4 regions of the Porphyromonas pogonae genome follow, and region 3 is predicted to be linked to each of the others. Evidence: riboswitches for the same ligand, from Rfam matches in the RefSeq annotation. Region 3 holds a riboswitch; each other region holds the start of a gene.

Region 1 (5,596 bases), 1.1 Mb from region 3:
CTCGAAACGATATTCCGGACCCTTCTCGGCAATATTTTGGAATACATCTATAATAATCTGCCATGCGGCTTCACTGAATATTCTGGTATATGGGTTAGCTTTGGGCGAAACGTACGACTCTATAGCGTGGATCAAAGCATCTATGGCGCTGCATGCATAGAACTTGAACGGAAGCCCCTTTAGCAGTCCGGCTATTATCACGGCATCATCGGCAAGGATGGTATCATCGGCAAGGCCCATTTTGGTGTGACGGCTCTTGATCTCTGCAATAGATAGGTTGGTAACCTCGCTACCGGTACCACATGTAGTGGGGATGATAATGAGTTTTTTGTCCTTGACGAGAGGTTTTTTGTGATCGAAAGCATCCAATACATCATCCAAATCTTTCAAGACAAACAGCTTGGAGATGTCTATGACTGTACCGCCACCTACGGCAATAACACGATTGAAGGTCTTGCCTTTGACATCATGTAGGATCTTGTTCATCATCTCATCTGAGGGCTCACCGAGTCCATACTTCTCCTGCATCACAAAAGTACAGGGCAAGTTGCACGCTTTCATAAACGGCTCGTAGATGAACTCGTTTGTGATCACCAAATCCTTTTCATTCAGTTCAAATGTTTTAGCAAAGGATTCGAAACTATCGAACTCGTGAATGACTGTTTTAAGTTTGAATAATTGCATTTTTTTAATGTTTATTGGTTTTGTTTTTGGTCAATAGATTGGAGTCAGCCGAACTTCTTTCGATAAAAGGTTAATAAGTCATCACGGAAATCCGGATGAGCTATGGAAATCAAAGCCTCGGCTCTCTGTCTCAATGTTTTTCCTTTGAGGTGAGCTATGCCGTACTCTGTTACCACATAGTCCACTTCATTGCGTGATGTCGTTACCGCTGCACCATCGGCTATGCGGGTCACGATGCGTGAGGATGCACCTCCACGAGCAGTCGATGGCATAGCCATGATACTCTTACCTCCTTTGGAGAGTGAAGCACCTCTAACGTAATCTACTTGACCGCCTACGCCACTAAACTGACGGTCACCAATACTTTCTGAAACAACTTGTCCCATCAAATCCACCTCGATACAGCTGTTTATGCTTATCATATTATCGTTTTGGGCTATTACTGAGGGGTTGTTTACATAGTCCACCGGATACATCTCCACGTCTGGGTTGTGATCTACAAAGTCATAGAGGGCTTTGCTACCCATGAGGAATGTTGCGAGCATTTTGCCGGGGTGCAGTGTTTTCATCTTGCCGTTTACTACACCGGACTTCACAAGTTCCATTACACCGTCCGAAAACATCTCCGTATGGATACCCAGGTCTTTTTTGTCTTTCAGGAAGAGCAGTACAGCATCGGGTATAGCACCTATACCCAGCTGTAGTGTAGCTCCATTGGGTACGAGGTTGGCACAGTTTTTTCCTATAGCTTGCTCTACATTGCCTATCTTAGCTGCCGGTAGGGTATAGGGGGCATAGTCTGTCTCTACAATGTAGTCCAGGTCGGATACATGGATGAGATTGTCCCCGCCTATATATGGCATCTGTTTGTTCACTTCAGCAATTACGAGAGGAGCGCATTCGGCTGCGGGTTTGGTGTAGTCACAAGAGATACCAAAGCTGCAATAACCGTTTTCGTCAGGCTCTGATACCTGCACCAAGGCTACGTCTATCTTGAGCGTTTTGTTTCTGATCATCGCAGGCACTTCGTGGAAGAATGCCGGGAAGAAATCGGCTCTGTTTTCTTCTATAGCCTTGCGCGAATTGGCACCTACGAAGTTGGTGATGTGTCTGAAGTTAGAAGCTTTTTCGGGGTACATGTATTCACCGTCGCCCAAGCAAAGCATGTGATAGATCTCTACATCTTTGAACTTGTCTGAGCTGTTACACAAGGCTTTGATACAAACCTGCGGAACCCCTGCGGCATGTGATACGGCTACTCTTTGTCCGTTTTGTATGTGTTTGATAGCTTCCTCTGCTGTTGTGATTTTCTGTTGATAGATTTCTTTCCAATTCATAAGACAGGGATATGGTTTATTTAGTATTAGTTTCGTCGTTTTTTTATTGTTCGTGTCGTAATATTCGTTTGGCTTGTTGTATCAAATCATCGCTTACTTCATTGTTTACTCTCACCTCGATATTCTCGTTTTGGAATTCTTCCCGTAGAGCTGCTTGTACCACCCGCTCTACTGTTTCACTGGCAGAGGGGCAGCCATGGCACGAACCTGTGAAACGTACCTTAACCAGATCTCCGCTGATGGAGCATAACTGTAAATCACCGCCGTGCGAGCGTAAGAGAGGACTTACTCTCTCACGCAACACGCGGTTCACACTATACATATTAAACATCTGTTTGGTCATTGATTAAGGTCAACAGGTCTATTTGTCCAATGAAGTGTCAATTTTTGCAATATTTCGAGCAAACTCTTTCTTCGATTCAAGATCTCCCTGACGGGCTATCATGATACGCTGAGCTTGCGGTGATCCGGCACCGTGCATAGATTCCGTTCTGTAACCTACGGCAGCAGTACCCAGAGTGATATTTTCGATCAGGCGTAGTACTCTCATTCTGTTCACTACGTCTTTACCTTTGGCTCCCACAAGATATTTTCTTACGAGTGGTCCTACTTCTTCATTCTTCAAGTCTTGCTCAGAAGGCATAGTCACCATGATACCTCCGGCGATGTCTTCTGCCAAGCGTGCTATTTCATAAGGAAGGCGTGTTACGTTTTGCTTACAAACGTTTGCCAAAAGCAGGTTGATCATATAGTTTCCGGCAGGCATCTGTGAACCCTCAGCAGAGCAAGCGATACCGCAGGCAAAGAGTGTTTCATTGAGGTGGATCATCTCGATGAGTTTATCTTTGATATGGCTGGCTTTGGGTACACCATTGTAGTCTGCCGCAAGAGCTGCAGCACCGATGAGCACATCACCCACTCCCACTTTACAACCACCATAGGATTGTCTGTGATAGCCGGCAAATCTCTCCACCATCATACCTGCATAATCATATTCTTTACACATAAATACGCGCTCATGAGGGATGAATACTCTGTCGAATACGACCAAAGCCTCATGGCCTCCAAACTGTGAGTTGCCAAGGTCAATATCAGCACCCGGCTCCATCTTTCTTGTGTCACATGATTGACGTCCGTAAATCATGGTTATACCCTCGGCATCGCTGGGTATAGCGAAGGATACTGCATAGTCGGCATCGGCCTCCCTCATGGCTATTGTGGGCATGATAAGATGCTCGTGCGAGTTTACTGCTCCCGTTTGGTGGGCTTTGGCTCCTGATACCACGATACCGTCTTCACGTACTTCTACGATATGTACATAGAGATCGGGGTCTTCCTGCTGTGAGGGAGCCAGGCCACGGTCACCTTTGGGGTCGGTCATGGCGCCATCGATAACAAGGTCATTGTCCTGAACGAACTTCATGTAGTCTGTAAACCGCTTGTGATACTCGGTTCCCAGAGCCTGATCCATTTCATAAGTCGTAGAGAATATGGCGTTGAAGGCATCCATACCTACGCAACGCTGGAAACAAGCTGCAGTCTTCTGTCCCAAGAGACGCTGCATCTTTACCTTCTTTACAAGGTCGTCAGTGCCTTGGTGTAAGTGACAAAAGCGATTGATTTTCTTTCCTGTGAGATTGGAAGTTGCCGTCATGAGTTCTTGATATTCCGGTTCTTCGGCCAACTTGTAGGTCATAGCAACGGAGTTCATGGACGGACGAATCATAGGATGATCCACAGGGTTGTCAATCTTTTCTCCCATGAAGTAGACGTTCAGATTCATTTTTCTGAGACTATCTTCGTACTGTTTACTCGTCATCATAATATTACCTCGGTTAAAATGTTATTGTAACGTTTAAGTGTAGTTTTATTAAAAAAAATATTTATATCCGTTCAAGCCTTCTGCAACCACGTCAGTGATACGGTAAGGGTGCACATCACCTCATGGCATTTTATGATGCCATGCATAGAGTGTAACACATCCTCAGAGGTTTGCAAGCACAGATGTACGGGAGTAAGTTATTGCGTACGTGTGGTTACATTCCTTTATTATTAGTATCAACTGGCGGCATTTGCTTAGGGCAAAGCCTTACAAAATTGATTATGAAAAAAAATGTACATAATTCCCGCTCCTAAACCCTGAAGCAAGATATTCGCCCGTCATGGCAGGTCTTCTGACTTTTCCCGAATTTTGCGCCTTCCCGTTGTCTGTAATAAGCCCAACAGTGGCTGTGATTGCAAAATTCCCAAATAAGGAATTACAGCTGAGGGTACAGTTCCGGACTTACACCGGATTCCCTTTTCAATTTCCCGATTGATTATCGGTCCATCACCTATGACGATGTAAATGTAGGGCTAATTAAAGAAATAAATCTTTTTTAAGTGTTAATAAATCATAAAATGACAAATTTCGTTTTTTCATGTTCTTTTTTTGATCATTCTAAAATCCTTTACCTAATAGGCTATGAATAATGTCTTTCATACTTATAGTGTACCACAAATTTCGGCGCAAATTGCTTGTTTTTTTAATATTTTAGGTCATATAATTCTTACACAAATTGAATTATATTTTAGTTTGATAAAATTATATGCCATCATGAGTTGCCTTTTTTTGCAGTCTCTTATGTGGGCCTAAGGTGTATATTATGCTTTTTAGCAGGCCTTGATCATAATTTATTGAGGGTGGAATTGCTTTTTGACATTTTGTCAAAAATAAAGATTGATTATCCATGTTACCGCACGAAGGTAATATGCTGATATGTTCTAAACTAAGTAAATTAAAAAAACGTGTAATGATGATGGAATTTCTCATCTTACAGTTACAGCTTTCTGCTTATTTGTACAAAGTCTAAATAAGAAATTGGTTTTTTAGAGGCATATTGTCTGCTGCACGGCTCCTAAATAAATCCTTGCTCGCGATTGGGGTGTGATAATTAATATTTGAAAGATGTGGGCTTTTTACAAGCCTTTTCTTTACATAGTATGATGGTATTCTTATTTAAGTTACATGTTTTACATATCCTATTATGATGAGCCTGCCACTCTTATATGATAAGTCATTTGTCTTAGTGGACAAGTCGCTCGTCTTTATAGATAGGTCAGTAGTCTTTATAGGATAAGATTTGGATGAGATTTACACATGACGTGTGGTAGGTGACAAATCGAAATCACCACATCGGATATAGTACAATGTTTAGATAATTATATGAAAAAGGATGAGTCGGAGCATGTAAAGTAGGGGAGGGCAAGGCATGAAGTCTGGAGGAATAGTTTCTGATTCGTAATCATCAGTAATATATCATTCGTCTTTTGCATCTCTCTGTTGTAAATTAGGGTGGCTTAGTCTTGCTCTGTTGATATACAAAGATACAACATCAGATACCCCTTTGTCAATACCCCTGGGTATGGTGTGTTGCTGATCATTGGGGTGGGGTGCGATACAAATGGCAAAAACTATCAAAATGATAGCCGGGGTGGGATTCTATGATATAAATGCCATCTGTAAATGCCTATTTGAAATATCACATCGCTCTTGAGAGGTCACTATTCATACTTCAGGGGTGAGGCTCGGCTTT
Region 2 (5,596 bases), 450 kb from region 3:
CACGTTGATATTGGAGTACACTATACCTGTCCAGAAGTGATCACTGATGTCGAGTTTTGTATTTCTTGCCCATGTGTGACCGCCATTGGCATTGATACCTAATTGCAACCAATCCAGGGGATTAAAACCACCATATAAATTGAAGTTCAATTTCTTGACTCTGCCCACGTTACCGTAAGTACGGTGGATGAGTTGGGGGTTCACAGAGTCCTTGAAAGAATACATCTCGATGGAGTTATTGGTAAAATTGTAGTTTGTGCTAAACTGGATGTTGAATTTGGGAGAAAATATGCTGTAGCGTAGCCCTACATCGTGTAGCTTTACAGACTTCAGGTCAGGATTGCCATAACTCACGGCGTACTCATTATTCTGATCTCTATAGGGATTAAGGTTGACAAGAGCCGGCCGTGCTATCCTGAAATTATATGACAGAGTGAGCTGCTGTGACTGATTGATATTATATCCGAGAGAGAACTGTGGCACCCAGTCGGTAAAGTTATATTTGAAGTCGGCATCATTCTGCTTCATATATTGAGCTTTCAAATTACCTGTTTCTATGCGTACTCCGGTCTTGAGGCTATAAGCTTTTGTTTTGAATCCATACCCCAGATAACCTGCAAAGATGTTTTGGGTATGCTTGAATTCCGTTCCTCTGAGACCTTTGTCAAAGATGGATCCCGGCTTCCACTCCGCCATAGCTTCATTGCGTATGAAATAGAGCGGATCACTGGTAGAGATACGATAGATGTATTTGAGTCCTGTCTCGATGGAGTGCCCCTTACCAAATGGTGTAGTATAATCGACCTGGAAGGTATGCTCGTCCATCTTACCGCTGGATTTCGACAGCTGTCCCTGATAAGTTCCGGCAATCTCTACCTCATGGTCCGGACTGAGCAGATAGCGGCTCAGCTCCGTACGCGTATCAAGGGGCGAGTGGTCATAGAGGTACGAGAATGTGAATAATTCATCAGGCTTGCGGGTATTTCTCTGATAATCGACATTGATATTATAGCCTCCGCGCTTGCTGTACAGATCAGTATGCTGGTTATAAATGCGCGAGAGCACGTCCCCTACCCATAGTTTGTCGCGTGAATCCTTACTTGTATTCATGTTGTAACGTGCCAGTTTTCCGGATACCGAGATTAAGTTTAGTGAGTCTATCTCATAAGTGATGGTTCCGGTACCGAAGTTACCGTTAAATTTATCTTCTTGACTACCATCGATCCTTGACTTAGTAGTGTTCGTCTCCGTTTCTGTAAAAAATAATCCGTCGATATTTCTACTCAGCACATGGTTATACCTAAGCGTCACCCCCAGTCTGCCATATTTAGCAGTGTAAAATCCACCTAAGCTCCAGCTCTTATTAGTCCCAAGATGAGCATTGAGTGTGGCAGTATAGCCCCCGAGCTTCATATCGTCGGTAACAATGTTGAGTATTGCACCTTGGTTGTCAGCATCGAACTTAACTCCGGGATCCGTAATCACCTCCACCTTCTTGATACTCGAGGCGGGGATGCCTCTGAGTACATCCTTAGGGCTACCGTTCATCATAGGTGATGGCTTACCATTCATATAGATCTTGAAGTTGGAAGATCCCTTGATCTGTACATTCTCTTTGCCGTCTACTGTGACGAGAGGTACACGGCGTAGCATTTCGAGTAAGCTTGAGGTGCGACTTCGAGGATCTTCTTTGATGCTATAAGTAAGCCTGTCTACATCAGAGCTTACCAAGCGCTTCATCGCTGACACGGAGACTTCGTTAAGTTCATGAGCATCTTCATCGAGTAAGATATCCTTCAGTTTGTATTTATTACTTTGTGCAGGAAATGTAAACTCATGCATATAGTTTTTGAAGCCTACGGAAGTAACGAGTATCCTATACTTGGGAGCTTCAGGCAAGGCTATATGGAACCGCCCTTTACTATCAGCAACCTGATTATATGTTAGAGAATCTTTCGTACCCAAAGGGCTGATACGCACGGTAGCAAATGAAGCCGGAGCATGTGTAATCTTCTCCGTGATATCGCCGTAAACTTGTCTGCTTAGCTCTACTTTCTGCGCACTCGTCATACTATACAAGCATGGTAAAGCCATAGCGAATAATAAGATTTTTCTCATGGACTATATAACTTTGTGATATTGTACCTCAACATTTAAAGAATTGCACCGCTACAATTCCCGGCACCGCTAACTATATATGCTTATTATTATTGCCGCGTCAAATATACAATAAATAATCAATAATACTAATTAATCTGATCATTATAATACCCTTGCACCGTATAGGAGCGCAAAATGTATTTTTGACAAATAAACAGGCCATCACCACTGTACGAATTAATCCGTTTGACTATCTTTGTCAGTCAATTCAGACGGCGGCAACTTAAAGTATATATATGACATTTTTAGAGAACCTCGATTGGTCAAAGCTTGTACAAATATTGAATTACGACAGCCAATCGCCTATGCTTTTTTCAAGCGGATTATTTTTCGCACTTTTTATCCTGTTTTTCCCCATTTACATCCTCATGCGCCGGTGTAAATCACTGCGCATCATTTATGTTACCCTATTTTCCCTCTACTTCTATTTCAAGAGTAGCGGTGTTTTTGTATTACTACTTATCCTCGCTGCTACAAGTGACTTCATTATAGGAAAAACTATGAGCCGCACTGAAAGCAAGCGTCGGATGAAAGCGCTTGCCACCTTGAGTGTCTTTATCAATTTGGGGATATTATCTTATTTCAAATATTTCAATTACCTTGCTGACGTAGGTATCGACCTTCTGCATCATATGGGTGTATGGTTCCTCATTCCCCAGCTTGAGAGTATCCCCCCCGTTCATGCCGATATTTTCCTGCCGGTGGGCATCTCATTCTACACTTTCCAGACCATGAGTTATATCATCGATATATACAGAGGTCGTATCAAACCGCTCAATCGTTGGATCGATTATCTCTTCTACGTATCATTCTTTCCGCAATTAGTGGCAGGTCCTATAGTGCGGGCTCATGATTTTATCCCTCAGATATACCAGAAACCACGCCTCACACGCAATGAGTTCGGCGAGGCTCTATACCTCATTATCATAGGACTTCTGAAAAAAGCTGTTATCTCTGATTACATCAGCCTTAACTTTGTAGACCGCATCTTCGATGCTCCTAATCTCTACACCGGACTTGAAAACCTGCTGGGGGTTTATGGTTACTCACTACAGATATACTGCGATTTTTCGGGATATTCTGATATGGCTATCGGTATCGCTTTACTTATGGGATTCAGGTTCAATATCAACTTCGACCTTCCTTACCAATCAGCAACGATAACGGAATTTTGGCGCAGGTGGCACATCTCGCTATCATCATGGCTCAAAGATTATCTCTACATCTCACTCGGCGGTAATCGCAAAGGGCGTATCCGCACTTACATCAACCTCATCATCACCATGCTACTCGGCGGGCTTTGGCACGGTGCAGCCACACGGTTTATCATCTGGGGTGGTCTTCACGGAGTGGGGCTTGCCGTACACAAGTTCTTCCTCTCACACTTCAAAGCATTCAAGAAGACGGGGGCTGAGATGTCTCCGCTGAGGCGTTTTATCGGTGTTATGATTACCTTCCACCTCGTAGCTTTCGGCTGGATATACTTCAGAGCGTCCTCCATGGATGTTGCAGCAAACATACTGCATCAAATATTCTACAATTTCCATGGAGAGATATTGCCTCAGTTTATATCAGGTTATCAGGGCGTATTTATCCTCATGCTGATAGGCTACGTGCTGCATTTCCTTCCCAAAAGATTTCACAACGGAGCACGTGGTATCATATCCAACTCTCCCTTTGTATTGCAATGCCTCTACCTCATGGTGGCGATATTCATTGTTTACCAAATGAAGAGTAGCGGCGTGCAACCCTTTATCTATTTCCAATTCTAATGCCGTAGGGTATCGGCTTAGTATAACCTCACCTCACATATCGCCATCCCCGACATCGTTAAGCGCTACAAAGCAGCCTTAATATCGATGTCGGGGATGGCTCGTTTTATGGTAATATCTCCGTGCAAATGCTATTTTCAAACAAACTGGACTTGAAAATTGGAGCACAATAAAAACCTATCATATAATTATTTATTGTACTTTTGCACTGTTTGGTAATGATGAGTCCATTCGGGATTCGTTGTTCAAGGGAATCCGGTTAGATACCGGAGCAGTGCCCGCTACTGTAATGCGCTTGCTTGCATCATCACGCAATCAAGGGGAGAATCTCTACAAGCCACTGTCCGCAAAACCACGGATGGGAAGGCTCTTCCGCAAAACGCTGAGTCAGGAGACCTGCCAAACCATTATGAGATATATAGAGTCGTCTCGGGACAAGACGATCAATAAAAACAAGTTTAACTCTATCATTTTTACATGGTACAAAAATTACTCTGTACACTCTGTGTGAGTGCAAGTCTTGCTTCTGCAGTTTTTGCTCAGAATGCAGAAGTGAAACATCATGCCAAGAAAGGCGACACTGATGAGGTTATCAACCTAAACACGGTGGTAGTCACGGGTACAGGCACCAAGCATTTTCTGAAAAACACACCCTCACCCGTGAAAGTATTGGGAGCTTTGGACATCAAAAGGGCAGGCATCACCAGCTTTCAGGAAGCCCTCACTATGCTCGATCCCTCCCTGTCTTTTTCCAACAACAGCATGGGATCATACCTCACGCTCAATGGTCTCAGCAATAAGTATGTGCTCATCCTTATTGACGGCAAGAAGCTCACAGGCGATACTGCCGGCAACATAGACCTCTCACGCATCAACGTAAGCAACATACGTAAGATAGAGATACTCAAGGGTGCGGGATCAGCTCTGTACGGATCTGATGCCATAGGTGGTGTGATCAATATCATCACCAACGAGCCCTCCAACCTCATTTCAGTTACATCCAACAGTAAAATAGAGACTCACAAGCAGTTTACCCAACAGCTCAATGCCGACATCACCACTGAAAAGATAGGATCGTACACCTCATTTACCCACGAACAATCCGAAGGTTGGCAACTTAGCGATGTTGATATCGACGGTAAGCCTACACCGTTCATGGCATCGGGTGGCAGCAGAAACAATATCTTCAACCAGAAGTTTACCTTCACGCCTATCAAACCCTTATCATTCTATTTGAGCGGTGGACTCTTCGATCGCACCGATGTACACGAGGGCTACCCCTACTCTATGGATTATGCAGGGCACAACATCGACTTCGGCAGCAAATATTACTGGGGACACGAGCAGTACATCTCGCTTGATATACACTCGGACAATTACAAAAGCGAGAAAACTTATCGCGAAGAGAATAAGAAAGCAAAAATCAATCCCGGGGACGTATCTCTGACCAAGAAACAACGCTATTTCTCGGGGAATCTCAAAGGAACATTCAAAACTTGGGATTGGGGACAAGCTATCTTGGGTGCAGAGTATATCCGTGAGAATCTCGAAAGACCGGATGCCAACCTCGACAAAGGAGTGTACACCATAGCGCTGTACGGGCAAGAAGAAGTATCCTTTGCCGACAAATTCAAAGCTGTATTGGGAGCACGAGCTGTGAAGCA
Region 3 (5,596 bases):
CCCCAGGATGTTTTCAGGTATGTCGCCGGGATTTTGGGTTACAAAATATACTCCTACTCCTTTGGAGCGTATGAGCCTGATGATCTGTTCTACCTTCTCTAATAATACTTTGGGCATGTCGTTGAAAAGCATGTGGGCTTCGTCGAAGAAGAATACGAGCTTGGGCTTATCCATATCGCCCACTTCCGGCAGGGTGTTATATAGAGCATCCAGCATCCATAAGAGGAATGTGGTGTAGAGCCTAGGCGATTGCATGAGCTTGTCTGCCGCCAGGATGTTGATGACACCTTTGCCCTGATCGGTCTGTATAAAGTCCTCGATATTAAGTCCCGGTTCGCCGAAAAATTTGTCTCCGCCTTCGTTTTCGAGCCTAAGCACGTTGCGTTGTATAGCTCCTATGCTGGCCGGCGAGAGGTTGCCGTATTTGTTACTAAAGTCATTGCGATTGGCTCCCACATACTCCAGCATCTTGCTCAGATCTTTCAGATCGATGAGCAAGAGGTCATGGTCGTCGGCAATTTTAAACACAATGGAGAGTACTGCCGACTGAGTGTCGTTGAGCATCAGTAGTCTTTCGAGCAGCAAAGGCCCCATCTCCGTCACAGTGGTGCGTATGGGGTGCCCCGCATTGCCGAAGACATCCCAAAACATGACGGGATGAGGCTTGTAATCAAACCCCTTGGCCTCGAGTTTATACTCCTGCACCCTCCTGTGCACACTGTCCTTGTCCCCTCCCATGATAGATACTCCGGAGAGATCACCTTTCATATCGGCGGCAAACACGGGCACTCCCATCTCGCTGAACGTCTCCGCAAGGGTTTGCAGTGTTACCGTCTTGCCCGTACCGGTAGCACCCGTAATGAGTCCGTGCCTATTTGCCATTTGGGGAAGAAGACATATTTCATGGTCTTTATTGATAGCTATAAAAGCTCTTTGTGTATTATCAAACATAGATATGGCGGCTTAATTGTGGTTATTATTTGCTTAAAAGTACGCCTTTTGATTTAATGAAGCAAAAAAGATGATTAATAACTGCATCAGATAGTTATGTAATTCTTTATAATCTTACCTTTGTGACGAGTTAATAACCTTGCACAACCAATACGATTATGCTTAAATACTTTGAAGAAGCTGACATTGCAGTCACCGTGGTTGACAATCACGGCACCATTATCGAGATGAACCGCCAATCACGTGAAGTAAACGAAAAAGACGGAGTATCTCTTACGGGCTCCAATGTACTGGATTGCCATCACGGCGCCTCGAAAGCCATGCTGGAGTCGATGATGCAAAATGAAACCAAGCATGTTTATACCATAGAGAAAAACGGTAAGAAGAAGCTCATCTATCAAATCCCGTGGTATGAAGACGGCGTGTATATGGGATTCATGGAGCTCTCTATGGTGATACCTTTTGAAATGGAGCACAAGGTACGCACACCTTAGAGTAAAGCTTTGAAGGCTATGTGACTTTGGCATCCTGTATCCTTTTCATTACCCCATCTTGTATATTGCTCTCTTGCCTATTGGGCGATATTACTATCACTGGAAATGACGTGCTGTAGTGCGTAAAATGACTGACCAAACTTCTCAAAAAGAATGGACATATTGCTGAATTAAGTATATAATTGATACCTTTGTGAAAGAATAAAGTAATCACCGTTCACATCCCAAAGGTGTGGCGTGACTCAAGGGAATCCGGTGTAAAACCGGAGCTGTACCTGCAGCTGTGATCTTTATAAACGATAACGTCTTTTTACTATTGGCCACTTTCTCCACAGGAAGAAGGGAAGGTCGATGTTATCGGAAGAGAGCCAGAAGACCTGCTTATATTCTGTTATTAGATATATCACTTACACTTCACAGGTAATGAAGTAGGTGCGCTTAAACTTACCATAGATTTTGTACACTCGACTTTCTTACCTCTAACATTTATTACAACATCTGATGAGCAAGAAATCATTGCCATTGTGGTTATCGTTATTTCTATTGCCATGGCATCTTTGTGGTCAAACGTCTGTAAAAGATACCATTGTTAAGGAGAATTATCATCTGGACTCTGTCGTTGTTACGGGAACGGGCACACTGCACAAGATACATAATGCTCCCGTACAAACAGAGGTAATATCTTCCCGAACATTGAATTCTTATCAGGGGAAAAGTCTGGAAGAAATCCTTTCGGCTATATCTCCTTCATTTGATTTTAATCAGACAGATATGGGTGCGGGGCTACAGATGAATGGTTTGAGTAGTGGTTATGTACTCATTCTGCTCAATGGGCGTAGGTTGCCGCAAACTATGGGAGGACAAGTAGATCTTAATAAAATCAGTCCTTCTTCCATTGAGCGTATTGAGATTGTAAAGGGGGCGGCATCTTCACTTTATGGATCTGATGCTATAGCCGGTGTGATCAATATCATAACCAAGCGTGTTACACACCCTTTTAAATTAGAGAATACGACGCGTTACGGCTCATACAATGATTTACGCCAATTTGATAAGATTGTTTTAAACTCGAAGAGGTGGAGTAGTGAGACTTCATTTACGCTAAAGCGCTCTGATGGTTGGAAAAATACAGACAAAGAGCTTTACAGAAATGTAGTTTATGATAATAGTGTAACCAAGACTGCCAATAAATTCCTGGATTGGAGTATCAGTCAGAGAATAGGATTTATTGCCAATGAAAACCTGAATTTGCATCTCGAAGCCCAATTTTATAAAAAGGATATATACCGCCCCATGGGAAATCCTCAGTATAGTACATTCAATATGGCTTATGTAAGTCAAAGCTATAATATGGGGGGAAGATATGAGTTAGGAAGGAAAAATTATTTGCTTTTTGATGTCAATTACAATTGGGATGAATATTTACATAAATATAAAGCACAGACTCATGAGGAATATGTTGATAGTCAGGGAAGTATTTATCATCCCGTTTTTTATGCGGGAGACCATGAACGCCAAACTTTGCAACAGTCTATGATCGCAAATCTAAAAGGCGTATTCAACATACATAATCATCAAATCACCACAGGCGTAGAGTATAATCAGGATTTTCTCAAAGCTCCTCATAGGTTGCAAGGCGACAAGATACAAGATACATATTCATTTGCATTATTTACACAAGACGAGTGGAATGTTACCAAGGGCTTCAATGTCACTTACGGATTCAGAGTTATAGAGCATGAGCATTTCGGTTTCAGATTTAGCCCCAAAGTTTCGTTGTTGTACAAAGTAATGCCGGGACTAAACTGGAGAGCCACTTATGCCTCAGGGTTCAAGACTCCTACTTTGAAGGAACTGTATTATCGGTATGAAAAGACAATGATGTCTAAACTCGTTCTGTATCTTGGTGATAAAAATCTGAAACCTCAACTCTCAGACTATTTATCTACAGCAATCGACTATAAGCAAGGAGATTTTACAATGTCACTAAATTTATTTTACAATAAGATTCGCCAAATGATAGCTTTGGTGGAAATCCCAACAGAAGCTTATGATCATGTCAACGAAATAGACAGAACTATGATGTACAAAAACCTTGAAAATGCCCATAGTTCAGGACTGGAGATCAATGTGGATTATAATTTTTTGAAGTATTTTAGTATTGGCGGTGGATACAGCTATAATGACGCTTCAGGAAATCTACTGAATGCTGATAATAAAATAGAACATATCAGGATTGATGGAAGTGCCTTTCATCATGCTACCTTAAGAGCTACATGGAACAAGGATATCACTAAAACATATACGATAAAAGCGTCGATTTTCGGACGTATCCAGAGCAAAAGATTTTATAAGTCATATGGTGATGCTCCCGGATACAACTTATGGAGGCTCAATACGGGACATGCATTTAAATTATCAACCCAGAATAAACTTGAACTTAATGTGGGGGTAGATAATATCTTTGATTTCAAAGATACCAGACCTTATGGATATAACTACGGTACCAAAACACCCGGAAGAACATACTACCTCTCTCTCAAATATGAATTCAGACATTGACAAACATTCACATTATTAACTTATAGTATTTATTATTTATGAAAAAGATTTGGATCATTACATTAACTGTTATTTCAAGCCTTTTTTTCTTGTCGTCATGTAGTAAAGATGATGACAAAAAGGAAGACAGACAACCTGTAAAGGTCGTAAAGCAGCATGAAAAAGCTATTCTTTTGGCTACATTTGGCAGTACTTGGGAAGGCCCTCACAAAACATATCAGAATATTCGAGATGCCTATAAAAAAGAATTTCCCGACTATGATATCTATTTCTCTATGACATCAACGAAATGTATTACGCGCTGGGGGGCTAAAACTCATGAATATTTTGCCACTCCTGACCTTTGGCTCAAAGCCATAGGTGAAGCAGGATACAAAGAAGTCAAAGTACAATCATTGCACGTGATACCCGGTGAGGAATTTGGTAAACTTCGTGATTTTTATATCAAGGATTTTATGAATCAATTTCCTAATGTAAAGGTTTATGCTGGTCATCCTTTATTGTGGGATAAAGATGTTGATATCCCTGTTGTGGCAAAAGCCTTGAATGATATATACAAAAGCTTGGTACATAAAGGAGAGGCTGTTGCTTTCATGGGACATGGCAATCCTGATGTAAGGTATGACTTTGGGAATGTTCGTTATCGGGAGATTGAAAAGGAACTAAAAAGTAAGTACAACAAAAATTACTTTGTGGCCACGGTAGATTATGGTGAGATGCTCATCGATTATTTAGTTGACGAAATAAAAAGTTCTGTAAAAGCTGGTACACACGTCAATCTTGTACCACTGATGTCAATAGCCGGTGATCATGCCAACAACGACATGGCCGGTGATGAGGATCCGAAAGAGAAACCTGAAGATCAAAGTTGGAAAGTAATTCTTAAGAAAGCCGGTTTTTCTGTTGATAAGGATAATATTTACATCAAAGGATTAGGCGATTACCCAGAGGTCCTAAAAGTTTGGATCAAACATACTCACGAGGCCGAGGAAATAGAATAAGGTCGGCCCGGACTAAATTTTAGATTATTTAGTCGCCCCTTAAAATCGTGTTTATTTTCTGATATACAGCAAATTGCACTCTTCTATTCTTTGATAAATCTGCAAGTTTTTGTATCTTTGGATGTAGAAACTTGCAGATTTTTTTATGATACGCCCTACTCAAACAGTTCAATCACTGTTCTCTTCGCTGGACGATTTGCTCAACCAGCAACATCCTCTGTATAAACTTTCCCATAAAATCGATTGGAAAAGATTCGAAGAGGCTTTTTCTTCCTTGTATTGCCCTGACAATGGTCGTCCCGGTAAGCCTATTCGTTTAATGTGTGGTCTTTTAATTCTCAAGCATTTGCGCAATATTTCAGATGAATCTGTTGTAGAACAATGGAGTGAGAACGCTTATTTTCAATATTTTTGTGGCATGCAGGAGTTTACACCCTCCTTTCCCTGCAATGCCTCGGAGCTGGTTCACTTCCGCAAACGTATCGGCGAAAAAGGGATAGAGCTTATTCTTGCAGAAAGTATTCGTGTGAATGATGACAAAAATGAGAAGGATCACCACGATACCGCTTTTATAGACTCCACCGTGCA
Region 4 (5,596 bases), 1.0 Mb from region 3:
TAAAAAACAAGCTCTCGAAATAGCACGCAATCATTATAGCCAAGTACTCGATGTTTATCGTCGTACCCATACCTTTTGGGAGTATTACGCTCCCGAAAAGGCTGAGCCCGGCTTCATGGCGCGTAAGGATTTTATAGGTTGGACAGGACTGCCGCCTATTTCCATTCTCATAGAATACATGCTGGGGATCAAAGGTGATTATATCAATAATACCATTACATGGGATCTCAACGAAACGGTAAGGCACGGTATCAAGCGATATCCCTTCGGACCCACAGGCTCTATCGATTTGATTGCATCGGCTCGCACAAGTGCAGCCTCGAAACCACAACTTTCCATCAAAACCAATAAAGCGTTCAAGTTAGTTGTCAACTATGGCGATCGCACAGAAACCATAGCGGTTACCCCTGATCGCACCAATTACTAACCTACAAAGCAGTGAGGGGACCCCACACAAGGGAACCCCTCTCTGCTCTTCATGAATTTCAGGGTAGTGTACCGCTATTTCAGGATGTATTCAATCTCTTGCATCAGGGTGTAGCATCATATTCTAACTGATAAAAACACAACAAATACTCACTACACATGCCTGGTTATAAACTGTTGCTATTGGATCTCAAAGAGGATTTGCCGTTGGCATTGATGCAAAACAAACGAAAATCTGACTTGGCAGTCTTCAATTCAGCTGTTTTTATAACAACTGAGCGGATGTTTAGTCTGACAAAAATCAGAATTTTGAAATCGTCATATTGATGCAAATGTGGCTTAATATGTTTCAAAATGATGTAAATGTACTGTTGGGTTTGGCTTTTTGAAAGATTGGGTGGCGCAGTGACTTTTGTATAATTGAGCCTCTTGAGGTGTAGAGGTAGATCGCAGTCGTTGTTTAACTGAGATAAAGTTGTATTTTAACTAAAACACAAAAGTATTTTAACTAAAACATTTCGGTGTCATAACTAAAACAGGAGAGTCCTTTAGTTAAATTAGCGAGACATTTTAATTAAAATACGGGTGCATTTTGAGCTTTCCTACAGAAAAAGCCGTAAAGAGGTGCAGGTGTCCTCTATACGGCTTTGTTGTGATGGTCAAGTGTAGTTGGCTACATTTTGACAATTTGATATTTTATCTTTTCTATTGCATTTTGACAAAGTGTAAGCTTCGTGGAGTGCATACCGCTGCCAGCAAGTCACTGAGCGAGCGTTTTGCTGTATTCGTGGGGTATAGGTGATGTTTCGGAGTATTCATACGTGTGGGATAAAAAGTAATTGTCATCAAGACAAAGATACAACATCGTACCCCCCTTTGTCAAGAGGTGTAACCCTATTTTTTTACTTTTATCCTGAAGAGATGTGAACTTACGGTGCCCTCATTTGGTACCCGATTTGCTCTGCCCTGCAGCTACGGTGCGGTAGCCTATATTATCTTTCTTTTAGTCTCATGTAAAGTGATAATCCTAACCAGATGTGTTGCCACAGGAGTGGTGATGCTTTTCTTTAGTGGCTCTCAGGGCTAATGATTATTGGGTTGTACGAAGAGTCACAATTTAAATTTTTATATCTTTGCTTAGCTGAATCGGATGCGTATAACTTTATTTAATGTAGGCTTTTATTGTATTCGTATTAGAGCAAAGCTAGCGACAGGTGGTCGCAACTAACAGGACATTCGGTTCAAAGATATTCTTTGCATGGAATATCGATTGATTAAAAGGGAATTTGGTGTAATCCCAAAGCTATCCCCGTAGCCGTAAAGTCGTATATGTCATAGTATAATGTCACTGCCACAAGCGGGAAGGCACTATGATTTAGACTGAGTCGGAAGACCTGCCGAAGTATCATTACCGATAATATAGACGAATGTTTGATATCACCTATATGTCTTATCGGGTTGTGGGAGTCCTTTTGTTTTAAGTTCTTTCGGGTTGAAAAGAATTTTATACAACAGTCAGTGTATGTACTGCTCCTCCCGCTATGAGGTCAGAGCTTCCTTTCCTTGTATTTTTCTTGGCGATCCGTATATAATAAATATCAAAAAAATCGCCTTGATGAAAAAAAACATCTGCTTTTTTTACTCGATCTTGCTGGTACTTCTGTTTTATTCTTGTAATGGAAATCGTAGCAAAAACACACAAGCGATAGATAGTGTATCTATTGATTATGCCGACTTTTCGTATCCTGTCCAATTCAAATATGCCAAAGGTATTGAGGTGAAAAATCATGATCACTACAAAGAGGTCATGGTATTTAGCCCTGACACTCCTGATACTATGGCTACCTATATATTGTATCCGCGGGGTGAGAAACGTCCTCAACTATCATGTCGCAATTGCTATTTCATACCTGTTCCCCTGAAAAATATTGCCTGCTTATCTACTACTCAAGTGGGAGTATTACCATTGCTGGGCAAGGTGGATAAGCTTGTAGGTTGCTCCAATATAAAAAATATCTGTAATCCGGAGGTGCGTAAACGCATCAGTGAGGGTAAAGTGCAAGAGATAGCCCGGGGTATGGCTAAGAATATAGAGCAGATAGCCGCTTTGCACCCTGAGGTGGTGCTACAGGATTTGTCCAGAATGTCCGACAAGGACGAGGAGCTCATAAGCTCCGGTATCAATACCGTACTCTACAATGAGTGGAAAGAACGTAATCTCCTGGGGCGTGCGGAATGGATGAAGCTTACTGCCATGCTCCTGGGCTGTAATGCCAAAGCCGACAAATTATTCTCCAAAATAGAGGAAGACTACCTCAAAGCAAAAGAGCTGGTGGCGCAACAAACCGATACTATCCCCATCATGTATGGTCTGGACTATAAAGGCACGTGGTATCTGCCGGGTGAGTTTAGCTATCCCACCTCTATGTTTAGAGATGCAGGGGTTAAGTTTGACTATGCCGAGGGCAAAGTGAGTAGCCAGCCCTGTAGTTTCGAGCGCATCTTTAGCCGTCACCGCCATGCAAAGATATGGATATGTATGATGACTGGTAAGATTTTTACCATGGCTGACTTCTTGGCGCTCAACGACCGGTACAAGCATTTTGATGCTGCGGCCAACGGCATGGTGTTTATAGACCGCAAGCGAGTCAATGAGAATGGCGGCAATGACTTTTGGGAGAGTGGTCTCTACCGACCGGATTTACTGCTCAAAGATATTATCAAGATAACACGTCCGCAGTTACTGCCTGACTATGAAACAACTTATTGGATGCAGCTTAAGAAATGATGAAGAGAACTAACATCGCTTTTGTGGCAGCGGCATTGCTTACGCTACTCTGCTTTTTCCTTGATTTGATATGGGGTAGTTTGGATATATCCATGTCCGATGCAATAAACGCCTTGTTCAATACCTCCGCTATGGATACTACGGATTATGTAATACGCAACTTCCGCCTACCCAAAGCGCTTACCGCTCTTTTTGCAGGAGCCGGTATATCTATAGCGGGATTACAGATGCAGAACCTATTTCGCAATCCGCTGGCAGATACATCTATCTTGGGGATCAATAGCGGAGCAGGTGTAGGTGTAGCTATCTATACCATGTCGTTTACCATATTTCCGGGACTTATATAGACATCGGGGGTAGCCAATACTTGGGGTATAGTATTATCATCTTTTATCGGAGCGTTGGTGGTGCTTATGCTCATCTCCGGTATAGCTTCATGGCTCAAGGATATTATATCTGTACTCATCGTTGGGGTAATGATAGGTTTTATGGCAAGTTCCGTAATCTCGATACTCCAGTTTTTTACAGACAATGAGACGCTCAAGGGGTATTTGCTCTGGTCATTTGGTAGTGTCTCGGGTACAACATGGCGCCAGTTGCAGGTTATGATGCCTGTCGTTTCCATAGGATTGTTCTTATCCCTGATGATGCCCAAATATATGAATGCTCTGAATATCGGTGAAAACTATGCCCGCAGTGTAGGTATCAGTGTGGGCAAGGTACGTATGGCACTCATACTTATTACCAGCATTATCAGTGGTTGCATTACGGCATTCACGGGGCCTATAGCTTTTTTGGGTATCGCCGTACCGCACTTTACACGCATGGCTTTCAGGACCTCGGACAATAGGATACTGATCCCTGCAACGATGTTGTGCGGGTCACTGCTGATGCTGGTGTGTGATATCATAACGCAGGTACCGGGCAAGGGATTTGTATTGCCCATCAATGCCATCACTTCTCTGATAGGTGCTCCCGTGGTCATACTTATTATTGCTAAAAATAGAAAGAAAAGACTCGTATTCAATTAAGTAGATGAACAAACATCAAGATAATATCAGGCTGGAGAGCCTTGCTACAGGCTATAAGTCGCATAGAGGTGTATACGAGGTATCGCATCGGATAGATCTATCCGTACTCAATGGAGAGCTGGTCATGCTCATGGGACCCAATGGTTGCGGTAAGTCTACACTGATGCATACTATAGCCGGACTTCAAAGCCCCTTGAACGGTGCTGTATATCTCGCAGGCCATGAATTGGGTAAGCTTAGAGACAGTGACAGATCCAAACTTCTAAGTCTTGTGCTCACGGATAAGATTACCACAAACAATCTTACCGTATGGGATATTGTCTCTATTGGGCGATACCCCTATGTGAATCAACGGGGAAAGTTGAGAGAGCGTGATAAACATATGATATACTTGGCTCTTGAGCAATGTAATCTCAATGGATTTGAGTCGAGGTTTTTCAGTGAGCTCAGCGATGGAGAGAAGCAGCGGGTGATGATAGCTCGTGCTTTGGCTCAGGAAACACCTGTGATGCTACTCGACGAGCCTACTGCTCATCTCGATTTGCCGGGTAGGTTGGAAATCATGATTATGCTCAAGGATCTGGCATCCAAAACAGGCAAAAGCATCCTTGTTTCGACGCACGAATTAGACCTCGCTTTACAGTGGGCGGATACGGTGTGGCTGATGAATAAGCATGGCGATATAGAAGCGGGAGCTCCGGAAGACCTCATCCTCAACGGAGGCTTTGAGCAGGTTTTCGGGAATAGTCATCTTACTTTCGATGCTCATCAAGGTAAGTTTATAGTGAATAGTTCATCGCTCCATCCTATAAAAATAGAAGGAAATGGTTTGAGGTTTGATTGGACGGTAAATGCTCTGCATCGTAACGGCTACGTCAATGCCTCTGATGCTTCTTGCCGGTTTGCCATAACAGTGCGCGATGAAGACTGGATCCTCAGTACCGCAACGGATAAGACTTCCTTTGACTCTATCAGAACACTCATCCAAGCATTACATGCTATGTCTTATCCTCATACGTCGCACCCATGAAGTCGTATCACATAACCTATGTGCTGGATGCACACACTACGCTACCTCCTTTCGATGAGGTGAACGAAGCCTTGTGTAGGTCGGGTAGCGACACTGTAATATCGGCAAGCAAAATAAGCACCTCCACACTCGATGCCGAGGCTGTGGCAGAGGGCGATAGCTGGTCTACGCTGGACTCGTCTGACTTTATTCTGCTCATGACTCATGGCAGTATTGCTTATTTCAAACAGTTCAACCGCTTCAAGCAAAAGTACGCTGATAAGAAGATGATTTTTATCTACAGCACCATGCCTGATGAGATGGCGGAGATGATGCTGTGGC

The links. Region 3 has a riboswitch for cobalamin ahead of VYJ22_RS05690 (TonB-dependent receptor plug domain-containing protein). Riboswitches for the same ligand answer to the same signal wherever they lie in the genome.
Region 1: it holds a riboswitch for cobalamin, as region 3 does, so the genes downstream of both, VYJ22_RS01690 (4-hydroxyphenylacetate 3-hydroxylase family protein) here and VYJ22_RS05690 (TonB-dependent receptor plug domain-containing protein) in region 3, are expected to answer to the same signal.
Region 2: it holds a riboswitch for cobalamin, as region 3 does, so the genes downstream of both, VYJ22_RS03905 (TonB-dependent receptor plug domain-containing protein) here and VYJ22_RS05690 (TonB-dependent receptor plug domain-containing protein) in region 3, are expected to answer to the same signal.
Region 4: it holds a riboswitch for cobalamin, as region 3 does, so the genes downstream of both, VYJ22_RS01955 (ABC transporter substrate-binding protein) here and VYJ22_RS05690 (TonB-dependent receptor plug domain-containing protein) in region 3, are expected to answer to the same signal.

What each region holds. Positions count from the first base shown of each region.
Region 1 is NZ_CP143258.1:403,087-408,682, forward strand. It holds gene VYJ22_RS01675 (4-hydroxybutyrate dehydrogenase) at 1-684, opposite strand, end outside; gene VYJ22_RS01680 (acetyl-CoA hydrolase/transferase family protein) at 729-2,021, opposite strand; gene VYJ22_RS01685 (NifU family protein) at 2,065-2,364, opposite strand; gene VYJ22_RS01690 (4-hydroxyphenylacetate 3-hydroxylase family protein) at 2,383-3,843, opposite strand; cobalamin riboswitch at 4,170-4,373, opposite strand.
Region 2 is NZ_CP143258.1:1,028,371-1,033,966, reverse strand. It holds gene VYJ22_RS03915 (TonB-dependent receptor domain-containing protein) at 1-2,118, opposite strand, end outside; gene VYJ22_RS03910 (MBOAT family O-acyltransferase) at 2,397-3,932, shown strand; cobalamin riboswitch at 4,129-4,350, shown strand; gene VYJ22_RS03905 (TonB-dependent receptor plug domain-containing protein) at 4,410-5,596, shown strand, end outside.
Region 3 is NZ_CP143258.1:1,482,248-1,487,843, forward strand. It holds gene VYJ22_RS05680 (helicase HerA-like domain-containing protein) at 1-951, opposite strand, end outside; gene VYJ22_RS05685 (transcriptional regulator) at 1,110-1,445, shown strand; cobalamin riboswitch at 1,657-1,844, shown strand; gene VYJ22_RS05690 (TonB-dependent receptor plug domain-containing protein) at 1,947-4,007, shown strand; gene VYJ22_RS05695 (sirohydrochlorin cobaltochelatase) at 4,046-5,008, shown strand; gene VYJ22_RS05700 (IS5 family transposase) at 5,154-5,596, shown strand, end outside.
Region 4 is NZ_CP143258.1:482,197-487,792, forward strand. It holds gene VYJ22_RS01950 (MGH1-like glycoside hydrolase domain-containing protein) at 1-427, shown strand, start outside; cobalamin riboswitch at 1,647-1,842, shown strand; gene VYJ22_RS01955 (ABC transporter substrate-binding protein) at 2,042-3,214, shown strand; partial or broken gene VYJ22_RS01960 (FecCD family ABC transporter permease) at 3,214-4,245, shown strand; gene VYJ22_RS01965 (ABC transporter ATP-binding protein) at 4,250-5,275, shown strand; gene cobN (cobaltochelatase subunit CobN) at 5,272-5,596, shown strand, end outside.